Regions from separate parts of the Paramixta manurensis genome, predicted to be linked through region 1. Evidence: predicted binding sites of a transcription regulator. Region 1 holds the regulator's gene; each other region holds the start of a gene.
The links. The regulator PurR, encoded in region 1, represses purine synthesis genes. The targets are predictions, from matches to a motif close to CANGCAAACGTTTGCNTG.

Region 1 (3,591 bases):
GGTCTGAATATTCTCTCGAAGTACTTGATGCCGTTGCGCGTACTGGCAGTTTTACCGCAGCGGCAAATGAGCTTCATCGCGTTCCCTCCGCCGTCAGTTATACGGTACGGCAACTGGAGGAGTGGTTGGCGGTAAGCTTGTTTGAGCGGCGGCATCGCGATGTGGTTCTGACCGATGCCGGCGCGCTATTTATTCGCGAAAGCCGTGGTGTTATCAAAAAAATGCTTGCCACGCGGCGTCAGTGTCAGCAGGTAGCTAATGGCTGGCGAGGTCAGTTGAGCATTGCGGTCGATAGGATTGTAAAACCACAGCGAACGCGTCAACTGGTGTTGGATTTTTACCGCCACTTCCCGGATATGGAACTGCTGGTTTCACCGGAAGTCTTTAATGGGGTTTGGGATGCGCTGGCAGATGGGCGAGTTGAAGTGGCTATTGGGGCAACTCAGGCCATTCCGGTCGGTGGCCGTTTCGCCTTCCGCGACATGGGCACCCTGAACTGGCGTTGCGTGGTAAGCGCCACACACCCATTAGCCAGCTATCGCGATGTGCTGGATGATGAAGTCATTCGCGCCTGGCCATCACTGGTACTGGAGGACACCTCACGCGCCTTACCGCGACGAACCACTTGGACGTTGGACAATCAGCGGCGTCTGGTGGTACCGGATTGGGAAACCGGGTTCGATTGCTTACAGGCCGGGCTTTGCGTCGGGATGGTGCCCGGGCACTTCGCCGCGCCGTGGTTAGCCGCGGGGCATTTGCATGAGCTAAATCTGGCGACACGTTTTCCCGACAGCCCCTGCTGCGTGAGTTGGATCGAGCAGGATACGTCTCCGGCGCTGACATGGTTATTGAGCTATCTTGGCACCGGAGAGACGTTGAATGAGGAGTGGTTACGTGAAGAGAAGGGAACCTAACGCCCATCGCGTCGTGTTGCGGACAGCGGCGCTGCCCGCAGCATTAAGCGTTACCGCCGGTAATCAAGGAACGGGCCATCGGCAACCGAGCGGCGCTCGACCAGATGGGGATGAACTTCAATAGTTTGCGGCTCTTCGCGTTTGTTGATAATACGGTCAAGCAGCATATCGAAAGCGGTTTCGCCTAACTGCTCTTTAGGCTGGTGTACGGTGGTCAATGCTGGCGCGAAATAACGCGCGTTGCGCACGTTGTCATACCCGATCACCGAAATATCCTGTGGGACGCGTAACCCCAGTTCATCGGCGGCGCAAATCGCGCCCATCGCCATAATATCGCCGCCGCAAAATACAGCTGTAGGCCGCTGTTTTTGCGAGAGAATCTGTTGCATAGCTTGGTAGCCTGATTCTGGCTCAAAATCGCCCTGAACAATCCATTCGTTGCGCACCGGGATATTCTCTTCAGCCAATGCTTTCAGAAAGCCGGCGTGACGACCGCCGCCGGTATTTCGCTCCATCTGGCCGGGAATCGCCCCAATATCACGGTGACCACGCTCAATAAGATAGCGACCTGCCAAATAGCCGCCTTCAAAAGCGTTATCCAGCACCGTATCGGTAAAGTCGCCGCGTGATTCGCCCCAATCCATCACCACCATCGGAATAGAACGGTTTTCTTCCAGCATTTTTAATAAATCGTTCGGATATTCCGAACACATTACCAGCAACCCGTCGACGCGTTTTTGCGCCATCATTGACAGGTAGGCCTGCTGTTTTTGCAAATCGTTATGCGCATTGCCAAGGATGAGAGTGTAGCCACGCTCAAAACAGCGGTTTTCGACCGCCTCAATAATTTCGGCAAAATAGGGCGCTTCGCTTGAGGTGGCCAACAGGCCGATCGACTTAGTGTGATTAACCTTAAGGCTGCGTGCGACCGCGCTCGGCGAATAGTGCAGCGCTTTAATCGCATCCTGCACCGCTTCCCGCGTCTCTTCGGCTACGAAACGGGTTTTATTGATGACATGTGAAACGGTGGTGGTCGAAACCCCGGCGCGTTTCGCCACATCTTTAATTGTTGCCATTAAAATGGTACTCCTGGTTTATCGCAACTGGCTGATAAACTGAATGTTAATCGTTTGCGTCAATTTAGCTTTTCGACCCGGCGTTATTCATGTTTTAGGGTGGCTTTCTGAGTCATATCAGGAAGGTGGAACACCGGGAACAGGCAGCCAACAACCGAATGCGACGGTTGTTGCGCAACGGAAAAACGAAATTCTATCAAGGCTGTGAGCATAAGACGAGATTTTTACCGGCAACTGTGCGAAAATCTATTCAATTACCCTTTGTAAGGTCTTTCAGGAGCGAAACATGTCAACCGATCTAAAGTTTTCATTGTTTACAACCGTCGCTGCTTTACTGGTGATTGTGGCTTTTAGCCTGACGGCGGTTATGCACTAAGCTGGCGAAAATAAAAAATCATTGATGAGCTGCACGCCAAATGTTGGGCATCCAACAAAGTAAGGTGCAGTTTTTTTATGTGCCGACACGCCCCTCGCTGCAGGCATCTTTGAACTATCACGCATAAGAAATGAACGCACACGCCTTCTTCGCTGATTAAGGACGACATACCCTGTCTGTTCCGGTTGGAAGCGATCACTCGCCCTCGACTTACCGGCAGCTCATTGGCTGCATTCTCTAACCTGAACAGGAGCAATCAATGCCTCTCAATCACTTTGTCACACTTGGACGTTCCGGATTGCGCGTTAGCCCATATTGTCTGGGAACCATGACGTTCGGTGAAGACTTCGGCTGGGGAGCCAGCCCCGAAGAGTCGTTCGCTATGCTTGATGAATATCTGGCGCGTGGAGGAAACTTCGTGGATACCGCCAATATTTATACTGCCGGTCATTCTGAGCAAATTATCGGAGATTACCTTACCCAAAATCGCGTTCGGCGCGATGCGTTGGTACTTAGCACTAAGTTCTATTGCAACCTGCACCCGGGCGATCCGAACGGCGGCGGGGCGGGGCGCAAAGCGCTTATCCAACAATGCGAAGCCTCTTTGAAACGGCTCCAGTGCGACTATATCGATATCTATTGGTTGCACAACTGGGATCGAACCGCGCCCATTGAGGAGACACTACGCGGTCTCGACGATCTGGTTACCGCCGGTAAAATTCGTTATGTCGGCTTCTCAGACATTCCCGCCTGGAAAACGGCCGAAGCGCAGATGTTTGCTCAATTTCGGGGATGGGCGCCGATTATTGCGCTCCAGCTTGAGTATTCGCTGCTAGAGCGAACAAGCGAGGGTGAATTGTTCCCGATGGCACAAGCGATGGGGATGGGGATCATGCCTTGGTCGCCCCTGAAAAGCGGTTTCCTGAGCGGAAAGTTTAGACGTGGCAACGCAGAGAATGTTGATACCAAACGTACCAATCTGGTTGGCGTGCCTGGTGAGGCGGATTACGACATTATTGAAACCGTGGTGGAGGTTGCCTCGCAACTTGGCGCCAGCCCTGCGTCGGTGGCTTTGGCTTGGGTCCGATCACAATCAGGCGTTAGTTCTACTCTGATTGGCGCACGGCGTCTTGACCAGCTTAAAGCCAATCTGGATTCTCTTGATGTGACACTCTCTGCTGAGCAGATGAGTATGCTAAGTAAGGTCTCCAGGCCGAAGCTGAAT
Region 2 (3,591 bases), 440 kb from region 1:
GTATCCGGCGAAGGGTTATAAGCCAGCCAAGTGACATAAGCCGGATCGTCAAACGCGATACCCATCTCCTCGCCATTTTGCCACGCGATCTGGCGCAGGCTGGTTAACCCACGCTGACGCTCCTCAACCACCAGCCAGTCACGGAATAACTGAAAGTCCTCCAACACCACATGATCGCGTGCGGCAATCAACGTTTCCCACCGCGCTTCATCCAGGTAATGGCTGCGATACAGTGCGAAATTTTTCCCGTCGCGATTAGAACGGATATAGAACTCATGCTGATAATGGTCGATCGAATACTCGTGATCCTTACGGCGTGGGCAAAAAACTTGGGGACACGCGTCGGCATACTCTGCATCCAGCACCATAATTTCGCTGGTAGTGCTACTGCTGAGCGCAATCAGAATAAAATGTTCAGAGGTGGTTTTATGCACGCTAACGTAGAAAGTATCATCTTGCTCTTCATACACTAGCTCATCTTCAGTTTGCGGCTTACCAATGGTATGACGCCAAACCTGCCACGGTAACAAGGTTTGCTTTGCTTTGCGGACGTAATAGAAAGTTTGGCTGTCATTAGCCCAGGCAAAGCTGGATGAGACGTTGGTCAACACCTCGGGATACCAGTTGCCATTGGTCAGATTACGAAAGCGGATGCCATATTGGCGGCGCGAAAGAAAATCCTCCGCCAGCGCCATAATGGTGTTATCCGGGCTGATCCCCAACCCGCCCATGGTATAGAACTCGCTGTGCGCCGCACGCTGATTGGCATCCAGCAAAATTTCCCACTCATCCGGCGTTGAGGTTCCCATCGGTTGACGCGTATAGACAGCGTACTCATTGCCCTGCTGATAACGGCTCTGGTAACGATACCCATTTTTTACATAAGGGACAGAGCTATCATCCTGCGGAACACGATCAACCATCTCCTTCAGCAAGCTATCCTGCAACGCCTGCTGTGAAGCCATGACATGGTGACCATACGCATTTTCCGCCTGCAAATAATCCAACACCGCCGGATCTTCGCGTTTATCGTCACGCAGCCAATAATAGTTATCAACCCGCGTATCGCCATGACACGTCATGGTCTTCGGAATCTTTTTTGCTTTAGGTGCCATCATAACCCATCAGAAGTGAAAGAAATCATTCTGTAAGGGTGGCACCCAACACTCTGATTGCCAAGCGCTAAACGGCAAAAACGCCCGGATTGTTAACCTGAAAGACTAAGCTGCCTGTATCGCCCGCACTTTTTTCGGGCTGACTTCCTTCTCCGCAGCATCAGCCGTTTGCTCCTGGTCTCCGCCGGTGATGTCCGGCAGTTTGCCACTGCGTAAAATGTGTTGTACCGCATCTTTCTGTTCCGCCAGATACAGCCCTAACGCCTCCCGCTGCTCCTCATTCAGCTCAACATCGCTCTGCGCCAGCCAGTCGGAGAAAACCTCTGCCATATCGAGCATTTTGTCCCAGGCTTCCGCCTCTTTTTTGCTGGCAAACGTCATTTTCTTCTCACCTTTTCTGACCACCACATAATTAATTTCAACCGCCATACCTCACCCCCATCAACTGTGTTTATATACAGTATATCAGTATATTTTTTTCATGCAACGCCGCAACGCAGATGTCTACGCAATCGTTTTCGTTTATACTGCGCGCGTTTTTTCTCTTACTTCAGGCAGGAATTATGACAACTTTCGGAACCGCGCTACGCCCCGCCGCCACGCGCGTGATGCTATTAGGCTCAGGTGAATTGGGTAAAGAAGTGGCCATTGAATGTCAGCGCCTTGGCGTTGAAGTGATTGCCGTTGATCGCTATCCCGATGCTCCTGCTATGCATGTCGCCCACCGCAGTCATGTAATTAATATGCTGGATGGCGAAGCGCTGCGCGCGCTGGTAGCGCAAGAGCGTCCGGATTTTATCGTGCCTGAAATTGAAGCCATTGCTACCGATACGTTAATTGAGCTGGAAAAACTGGGACAGCAGGTGGTGCCTACCGCACGCGCCGCACAATTAACCATGAACCGTGAGGGTATCCGCCGCCTGGCCGCGGAAGAACTGGCTCTGCCCACGTCAGATTATCGTTTTGCCGATAGTCAGCAAGCTTTTACTCAAGCGGCGCAAGAGATCGGCTTCCCCTGCATTATTAAACCGGTCATGAGTTCATCCGGCAAAGGACAAAGCTTTATTCGTGATGCCTCCCAGCTTGATGCCGCGTGGGAATACGCGCAACAAGGCGGACGGGCAGGCGCCGGGCGGGTCATTGTCGAAGGGGTGATAAAGTTTGATTTTGAAATTACTTTGCTAACCATTAGCGCAGTGGATGGCATCCATTTCTGTGCGCCGATCGGCCATCGGCAGGAAGATGGCGATTACCGTGAATCCTGGCAGCCGCAGCGCATGAGCGAAATCGCTTTAGCACGCGCGCAGGCGATCGCCGAAAAAGTGGTTCGCGCACTTGGCGGTCGGGGACTATTTGGTGTCGAATTATTTGTTTGTGGCGATGAAGTCATTTTTAGCGAAGTCTCGCCACGGCCGCATGATACCGGCATGGTGACCCTTATCTCGCAAGATCTTTCCGAGTTTGCCCTGCATGTACGCGCTCTGCTTGGGTTGCCAATTGGCGGCATACGTCAATATGGCCCGGCGGCGTCAGCGGTGATTTTACCGGAACTGGAGAGCGATGATGTGCAGTTCACCGGCCTCTCAGAAGCGCTCGGCGCAGGGTTACAGTTGCGCCTGTTCGGTAAGCCTGAAATTCGCGGTAAACGGCGGATGGGCGTGGCGCTGGCTAGCGGTGAGACCGTAGAAGATGCCGTTGCGCGTGCAATTCGCTGTGCGGCAAGCGTCGAGGTATCCGGCTAAGGCTAACCGGGGCCATTAATATGGCCCCGGTAACCGTTATTGCGCGCCCGCCACCGCTTCGCGCGCGAGTTCCGTAATCCTTGCATAGTCTCCGGCTTCCAGCGCATCCGCCGGCACCAGCCAAGAGCCGCCAATACACAGCACACTTTTCAACGCCAGATAATCGCGATAGTTAGCCAGCGAAATACCGCCGGTTGGGCAAAAGCGAACCTGTGGGAAGGGGCCGCCAATCGCCTGTAGCGCTTTGATCCCGCCATTTGCTTCTGCCGGGAAGAACTTAAATTCGCGCAACCCATACTCCATGCCGGTCATTAACTCAGAGACGGTGCTGATACCGGGGATCAGCGGGATAGGCCCGTCAACCGCCGCTTGCAGCAAGGATTCCGTGATCCCTGGGCTAATCATGAATTGGGCGCCGGCTTCGGTAACTTCCGCCAGTTGTTGCGTATTAATTACTGTCCCGGCGCCAACGATGGCTTCCGGAACCTCCTGAATAATCGCACGCAATGCATCCATCGCTACCGGCGTGCGCAGCGTGACTTCCAGTACGCGAACTCCGCCCGCCACCAACGCCTTAGCCATCGGTACCGCATGTTCGGCTTTGTTCACTACGATAACCGGGACCACCGGACCAGTGGTTAAAATTTTCTCGGCGCTCGTTTTCCAGTTCTTCATTTCTCATTTTCTCCAGTCAGGCCGGCTGTCCGTCCCCTTGACCACAGCGGGCACATCTC
Region 3 (3,591 bases), 2.1 Mb from region 1:
GTTAGCTCCGGAAGCCACGAGTCAAGCTCACAGCCTCCAAGTCGACATCGTTTACGGCGTGGACTACCAGGGTATCTAATCCTGTTTGCTCCCCACGCTTTCGCACCTGAGCGTCAGTCTTCGTCCAGGGGGCCGCCTTCGCCACCGGTATTCCTCCAGATCTCTACGCATTTCACCGCTACACCTGGAATTCTACCCCCCTCTACGAGACTCAAGCCTGCCAGTTTCAAATGCAGTTCCCGGGTTGAGCCCGGGGATTTCACATCTGACTTAACAGACCGCCTGCGTGCGCTTTACGCCCAGTAATTCCGATTAACGCTTGCACCCTCCGTATTACCGCGGCTGCTGGCACGGAGTTAGCCGGTGCTTCTTCTGCGGGTAACGTCAATGACAAAGGTTATTAACCTTCACCCCTTCCTCCCCGCTGAAAGTACTTTACAACCCGAAGGCCTTCTTCATACACGCGGCATGGCTGCATCAGGCTTGCGCCCATTGTGCAATATTCCCCACTGCTGCCTCCCGTAGGAGTCTGGACCGTGTCTCAGTTCCAGTGTGGCTGGTCATCCTCTCAGACCAGCTAGGGATCGTCGCCTAGGTGAGCCGTTACCCCACCTACCAGCTAATCCCATCTGGGTTCATCCGATGGTGTGAGGCCCGAAGGTCCCCCACTTTGGTCTCGCGACGTTATGCGGTATTAGCCACCGTTTCCAGTGGTTATCCCCCTCCATCGGGCAGATCCCCAGACATTACTCACCCGTCCGCCACTCGTCGGCAAAGAAGCAAGCTTCTTCCCGCTACCGTTCGACTTGCATGTGTTAGGCCTGCCGCCAGCGTTCAATCTGAGCCATGATCAAACTCTTCAATTTAAAAGTGTCTGATGCTCAAAGAATTAAAACTGTTTATAAAATCAGTAGTCACTCTTCAAGACTTGATATTTTGTTGCATCCGCAGATGCTTGCGATATCAATCCTGCGAGTGCCCACACAGATTGTCTGATAAATTGTTAAAGAGCAGTGCGAACAGCGGCTTAACCGCCTGTCGCGAGGTGGCGTATATTACGCTTTCCTCCCGCAGAGTCAACCCCGTTTTTCAGAAGTTTTCTCTTTCGCTAGCCGAATGTTTCCGGCTTTCTCAACCCGGCGGCCTGTAAGCCGTTGTGCCGTGTTGATGGAGGCGCATTATAGGGAGTTTCCCGCCGCCCGCAACCACTAATTTACCCAAAAAAGCCCGTTCGCTGCATTCCACAGCAAAACCGGCGTTTATACCCGGTTATACACAAACTTATCCACATTTATTAACCAGACTAAATTTAGACGAGCATCGCGCAAACGTTTTCGCTACAATGCCTCGCGACGTCACGGATGCCCCTTTTCGGGGCGTTACCTCAAACCTGGCACGCAAATATCGCTAAGCTTGAGGTAACGCTCTTTATTTGCGAACCAAAGCCAAGGGATCAATCACCATGCAACAACCTCGTCCTGTACGCCGCGCTCTGCTCAGCGTGTCTGACAAAGCCGGTATCCTCGAATTCGCCCAGGCACTTTCAGACCGTGGGGTCGAACTCCTCTCTACCGGAGGTACCGCTCGTCTATTAGCTGACGCCGGTCTTCCCGTTACTGAAGTATCCGACTATACCGGCTTCCCGGAAATGATGGATGGCCGTGTTAAAACGTTGCATCCGAAAGTGCATGGTGGAATTTTGGGACGTCGCGGTCAGGATGATGCGATCATGGCGGAACACCATATCTCGCCGATCGATATGGTGGTCGTTAACCTCTATCCTTTCGCGCAAACCGTCGCCCGTGAAGGTTGCTCGCTAGAAGATGCGGTTGAGAATATCGATATTGGCGGGCCAACCATGGTGCGCTCGGCGGCTAAAAACCATAAAGACGTTGCCATCGTAGTAAACAGTAGCGACTATGCGGCCATTATTGCCGAGCTGGATGCGCAGCAAAACTCCCTCACTCTCGAAACACGTTTTGACTTAGCTATCAAAGCGTTTGAGCATACTGCCGCTTATGACAGTATGATCGCTAACTACTTTGGCAGCCTGGTCCCGGCCTATTACGGCGAAACCGACCAGCCATCCGGGCGCTTCCCTCGCACGCTAAACCTGAACTTTATTAAGAAGCAGGATATGCGTTATGGCGAGAACAGCCACCAGGATGCCGCCTTCTATATAGAAGAGGGGCTTACTGAAGCCTCAGTTGCCACCGCCCGGCAGCATCAGGGGAAAGCGCTCTCATATAACAATATCGCCGATACCGATGCGGCGCTGGAGTGCGTTAAAGCCTTTGACGAACCAGCCTGTGTGATTGTTAAACATGCCAACCCATGCGGTGTCGCGGTAGATGCGACGATCCTTAACGCTTACGAGCACGCTTACAAAACCGATCCGACCTCGGCATTTGGCGGCATTATCGCCTTTAACCGTGAATTGGATGAGGCCACAGCGCAGGCAATTATCAGCCGCCAGTTTGTTGAAGTGATTATCGCGCCTTCCGTCAGCGCCGCCGCACTGAACGTTACGGCAACAAAACAGAACGTGCGCGTGCTGACATGCGGAGAGTGGCAACAGCGAACCACAGGGCTCGACTTTAAACGGGTTAATGGCGGTCTGTTAGTACAGGATCGCGATGTGGGTATGGTGACGGAAAGCCAGTTACGCGTAGTTAGCAAGCGTCAGCCTAGCGAAAAAGAGCTGCGTGATGCCCTCTTCTGCTGGAAAGTCGCGAAATTCGTTAAATCCAATGCGATTGTCTACGCGCGCGATAACATGACCATTGGCATTGGCGCCGGTCAAATGAGCCGCGTTTACTCGGCAAAAATCGCCGGTATCAAAGCCAGCGACGAAGGGCTAGAAGTAAAAGGCTCGGCGATGGCGTCCGATGCATTCTTTCCGTTTCGCGATGGCATTGACGCCGCAGCGGCTGTCGGCGTCAGCTGCGTAATTCAACCCGGCGGGTCAATTCGTGATGATGAAGTTATTGCCGCCGCCGATGAACATGGCATTGCAATGATCTTTACCGATATGCGTCATTTCCGCCATTAATTGCCACTGGAGCATTAAAGATGAAAATTTTAGTCATTGGTAATGGCGGCCGCGAGCACGCGCTGGCATGGAAAGCGTCCCGATCACCACTCGCTGAAACGGTATTTGTCGCGCCGGGTAATGCCGGAACCGCGCTGGAACCCGCCTTACAAAACGTCGATATCAGCGCTACGGACATTCCGGCGCTACTGCGTTTTGCGCAGAGCGAAAAGATTGACCTAACCATTGTCGGCCCTGAAGCGCCGTTGGTCATTGGCGTTGTCGATGCTTTCCGGGCGGCGGGCCTAACCATTTTCGGCCCGACGCAAGCAGCAGCACAATTGGAAGGCTCCAAAGCTTTCACCAAAGATTTTCTTGCCCGCCACCATATTCCCACCGCGGAATATCAAAACTTTACTGAAGTCGAACCCGCGCTTGCATATGTGCGTAGTAAAGGCGCCCCGATCGTTATCAAGGCTGATGGCCTTGCCGCCGGTAAAGGCGTTATTGTGGCAATGACGCTGCAAGAGGCCGAAGCCGCAATTCAGGACATGCTGGCA
Region 4 (3,591 bases), 1.3 Mb from region 1:
CAGTCGGCAGATGAAGCACCCGTTTTACCGCCTCGGCCAGCACGATATCATCCCGTTGCAACGCGGTGCCCTGCACTTTTAGCGTGGTGACATCGCGCGTCATTTTTGGGGTTTTACCCAATAACACATCCAGCGGCATGTCGATGGGTTGATTATCAAAATGGCTATCAGACAGTGTCAGATGGCGCTCTTCGGTTGCCTCGCCAATTACCGCATAAGGCGCACGCTCACGAGCGCAAAGGTCGACAAACTGCGCGAGTTTTTCCGGCGCGACCGCCAGAACATAACGTTCTTGCGATTCGTTACACCAAATTTCCAGTGGGCTCATGCCCGGCTCATCGCTAAGAATATCGCGCAGCGTAAAGCGACCGCCGCGCCCGCCATCACTCACCAGTTCCGGCATTGCATTGGAAAGGCCGCCCGCGCCGACATCGTGGATAAACAGAATCGGGTTATCTTCGCCCAACTGCCAGCAGCGATCGATCACCTCCTGACAGCGACGCTCCATTTCCGGGTTATCGCGCTGTACCGAGGCGAAATCGAGGTCGGCATCCGACTGACCAGAGGCCATAGATGAAGCTGCGCCGCCGCCTAAACCGATATTCATCGCCGGGCCGCCTAATACCACCAGTTTCGCGCCAACGCTTATTTCACCCTTTTGCACATGCTCGGCGCGAATGTTGCCGATACCGCCCGCCAACATGATCGGCTTGTGGTAACCGCGCAGTTCAACACCGTTATGGCTATTAACTTGCTCTTCATAAGTCCGGAAATAGCCGTTGATAGCCGGGCGACCAAACTCATTGTTAAACGCCGCGCCGCCGAGCGGTCCTTCGGTCATAATATCTAGCGCGCTAACGATGCGCTCCGGCTTACCAAAATCTTGTTCCCACGGCTGCTCAAAACCAGGAATACGCAAGTTGGAAACCGAGAAGCCAACCAACCCCGCTTTTGGCTTCGCGCCGCGTCCGGTTGCGCCTTCATCACGAATTTCCCCGCCAGAACCCGTGGCGGCTCCCGGCCACGGTGAAATCGCCGTCGGGTGGTTATGGGTTTCTACTTTCATCAGAATATGTGTTTCTTCCTGATGAAAATCATAGAGGTCATTTTTCGCATCGGCAAAGAAACGCCCGACGGCTGAGCCCTCCATCACTGCGGCATTATCTTTATAGGCCGACAGCACGTAGTCCGGGGTTTTCTCGAAGGTGTTTTTGATCATTTTGAACAGCGATTTTGGCTGTGGCTGCCCGTCAATGACCCAATCGGCGTTAAAGATTTTATGGCGACAATGCTCCGAGTTAGCCTGAGCAAACATATACAGTTCAATGTCGTTTGGGTTGCGCCCCAGTTTCTCGAATGCCGCCTGCAAATAATCGATCTCGTCATCGGCTAATGCCAAACCCAGTTTCTGATTGGCGTCAACCAAGGCCTGCCGCCCCGCGCCTAAGACATCTACGCTTTGCAACGGCTGCGGCTGATGATGTGCAAATAACTGCCCGGCCTGCGCCAGTTCGCTATACACCGTCTCCATCATTCGGTCATGTAACAGCGCGGCAACCTGTTCCCACTGCGTTGGCGTCAACTGCGGCGCGGTGAGATAAAATGCCAGCCCGCGTTCCAAGCGTAAAACCTGAGTTAAACCGCAATTATGGGCGATATCCGTTGCTTTGGAAGACCAGGGCGATAAGGTGCCGGGACGTGGCGTAACCAGTAACAAGCGCCCTTGCGGCGTATGTTCGGCGAGAGAAGGGCCGTATTTTAACAGACGTTGCAAACGTTGTTGTTCATCAGCATTCAGTGGCGCGCTGACATCGGCAAAATGGACATACTCGGCGTAAATGTCACTCACCGGCAGGTGAGCATCCTGAAAACGGGCCAGCAGTTTGTTAATACGAAATGCCGACAGGGCGGGCGAACCACGCAGAATTTCCATCATAAGATCTCTCGTCTTCGAAGCGCCGGACGACGCTTCTTTGGGCGCAACAGGGAAAACGGGCGATATTATAGAGAATCCCCGCGCCCAACGAAACCGTTTGCGTAGAATTTATCGAGCCACGGATTAGGCTGAAAATTGCGCAAAACTTGCTGAATAAGTTGCTCTACGCCAGTTTGTTGCGCAAAATGCCCCACGCTCTGGGATTCCATACATAACAATAGCTGCCGTAAAAGACAGAGGCCCACGGGCCACCGAGAGATAACTATTTGAAACGCCTAAAAATTAATTATCTGCTGATCGGGCTAATCACGGTGCTGCTCGCGCTAGCCCTGTGGCCTTCGATCCCTTGGTATGGCGGATCGCAAGATAAGATTGCGCAGATAAAAGCGCGGGGAGTGCTGCGTATTAGTACCATTAACTCACCGCTAACATACTACACCATCAATAACGCCCCGGCCGGTATGGATTACGAGCTGGCAAAGCGTTTCGCCGATTATTTGGGCGTCAAGCTCAAAGTCACCGTCCGCCAGAACCTGAGCGATCTGTTTGACGATCTTGATGATGACAAAGCTGATGTGCTGGCAGCCGGTTTAATCTACAACCACGAGCGTCTGGAGCGGTTTCAGGCCGGGCCGAATTACTATTCGGTTTCACAGCAATTGGTCTACCGCATTAACCAGCCGCGCCCGAAAAATTTGGGCGATCTGAAGGGCCGTTTGGTGGTGCCTTCCGGTTCTGCCTATCTTTCTACGCTGCGTAATATGAAAGAGGCGCAATATCCCGATCTTGATTGGGCTATCGCCACCGATCAGGGGCCAAAAGCACTGCTGGAAGCGGTAGCCGATGGCAAAGTCCCTTACACTGTGGGCGATTCCATTACTATCAGCTTATTGCAACGTATTCACCCTCAGTTGGCGGTCGCCTTTGATATTACCGATGAGGAGCCGGTCACCTGGTATATGCAGCGCAATGACGATGATAGCCTGAACGCGGCGATGCTCGATTTTTTTAGCCAGATGGGCGAGGAAGGCGTAATGGCTCGGCTGGAGGAGAAATACCTCGGGCATGTCGGTACGTTTGATTACGTTGATACCCGGACATTCCTTAATGCGATAGATAATACCCTGCCCGCGATTAAGCCCATGTTCGAGAAATACGCTAGCGCCATTGACTGGCGCCTGCTGGCGGCCATTTCGTACCAAGAGTCTCACTGGAATCCGCAAGCAACCTCACCAACCGGTGTGCGTGGGCTAATGATGTTGACGCGTAACACCGCCGATAGCCTGAGCGTTTCAGACCGGCTCGATCCGGAACAGAGCATCCGTGGCGGTAGTGAATATTTACAGCGCATGATGGACAAGGTGCCGCAGACCGTCCCGGAGGATGAACGGATTTGGTTTGCGCTGGCGGCCTATAACATGGGGTATGCCCATATGTTGGATGCACGCAAGCTGACCGCACAGCAAAAAGGCAACCCCGATAGTTGGGCGGATGTGAAAACCCGCCTGCCAATGCTGAGCCAGAAGCGATATTACAATCAAACCACTTATGGCTATGCGCGTGGATATGAAGCCTACGCTTATGTGGAAAATATCCGTAAATATCAACTCAGTCTGGAAGGATATTTACAAGAGCGTGAGAAGAAAATGGCGCAA

Region 2: purT (formate-dependent phosphoribosylglycinamide formyltransferase) is a predicted target of PurR. The motif match lies at 1,621-1,638, and genes of this name have one in related genera.
Region 3: purH (bifunctional phosphoribosylaminoimidazolecarboxamide formyltransferase/IMP cyclohydrolase) is a predicted target of PurR. The motif match lies at 1,322-1,339, and genes of this name have one in related genera.
Region 4: purL (phosphoribosylformylglycinamidine synthase) is a predicted target of PurR. The motif match lies at 2,023-2,040, and genes of this name have one in related genera.

The regions. Positions count from the first base shown of each region.
Region 1 is NZ_CP054212.1:2,197,070-2,200,660, forward strand. Features, by position in the region: gene punR (DNA-binding transcriptional activator PunR) at 1-914, shown strand, start outside; gene purR (HTH-type transcriptional repressor PurR) at 965-1,990, opposite strand; gene cydH (cytochrome bd-I oxidase subunit CydH) at 2,277-2,366, shown strand; gene PMPD1_RS10695 (aldo/keto reductase) at 2,626-3,591, shown strand, end outside.
Region 2 is NZ_CP054212.1:2,639,949-2,643,539, forward strand. Features, by position in the region: gene PMPD1_RS12835 (prolyl oligopeptidase family serine peptidase) at 1-1,118, opposite strand, end outside; gene PMPD1_RS12840 (YebG family protein) at 1,221-1,544, opposite strand; gene purT (formate-dependent phosphoribosylglycinamide formyltransferase) at 1,679-2,857, shown strand; gene PMPD1_RS12850 (bifunctional 4-hydroxy-2-oxoglutarate aldolase/2-dehydro-3-deoxy-phosphogluconate aldolase) at 2,894-3,532, opposite strand.
Region 3 is NZ_CP054212.1:4,270,238-4,273,828, forward strand. Features, by position in the region: rRNA gene PMPD1_RS20530 (16S ribosomal RNA) at 1-866, opposite strand, end outside; gene purH (bifunctional phosphoribosylaminoimidazolecarboxamide formyltransferase/IMP cyclohydrolase) at 1,463-3,052, shown strand; gene purD (phosphoribosylamine--glycine ligase) at 3,073-3,591, shown strand, end outside.
Region 4 is NZ_CP054212.1:3,477,523-3,481,113, forward strand. Features, by position in the region: gene purL (phosphoribosylformylglycinamidine synthase) at 1-1,936, opposite strand, end outside; gene mltF (membrane-bound lytic murein transglycosylase MltF) at 2,203-3,591, shown strand, end outside.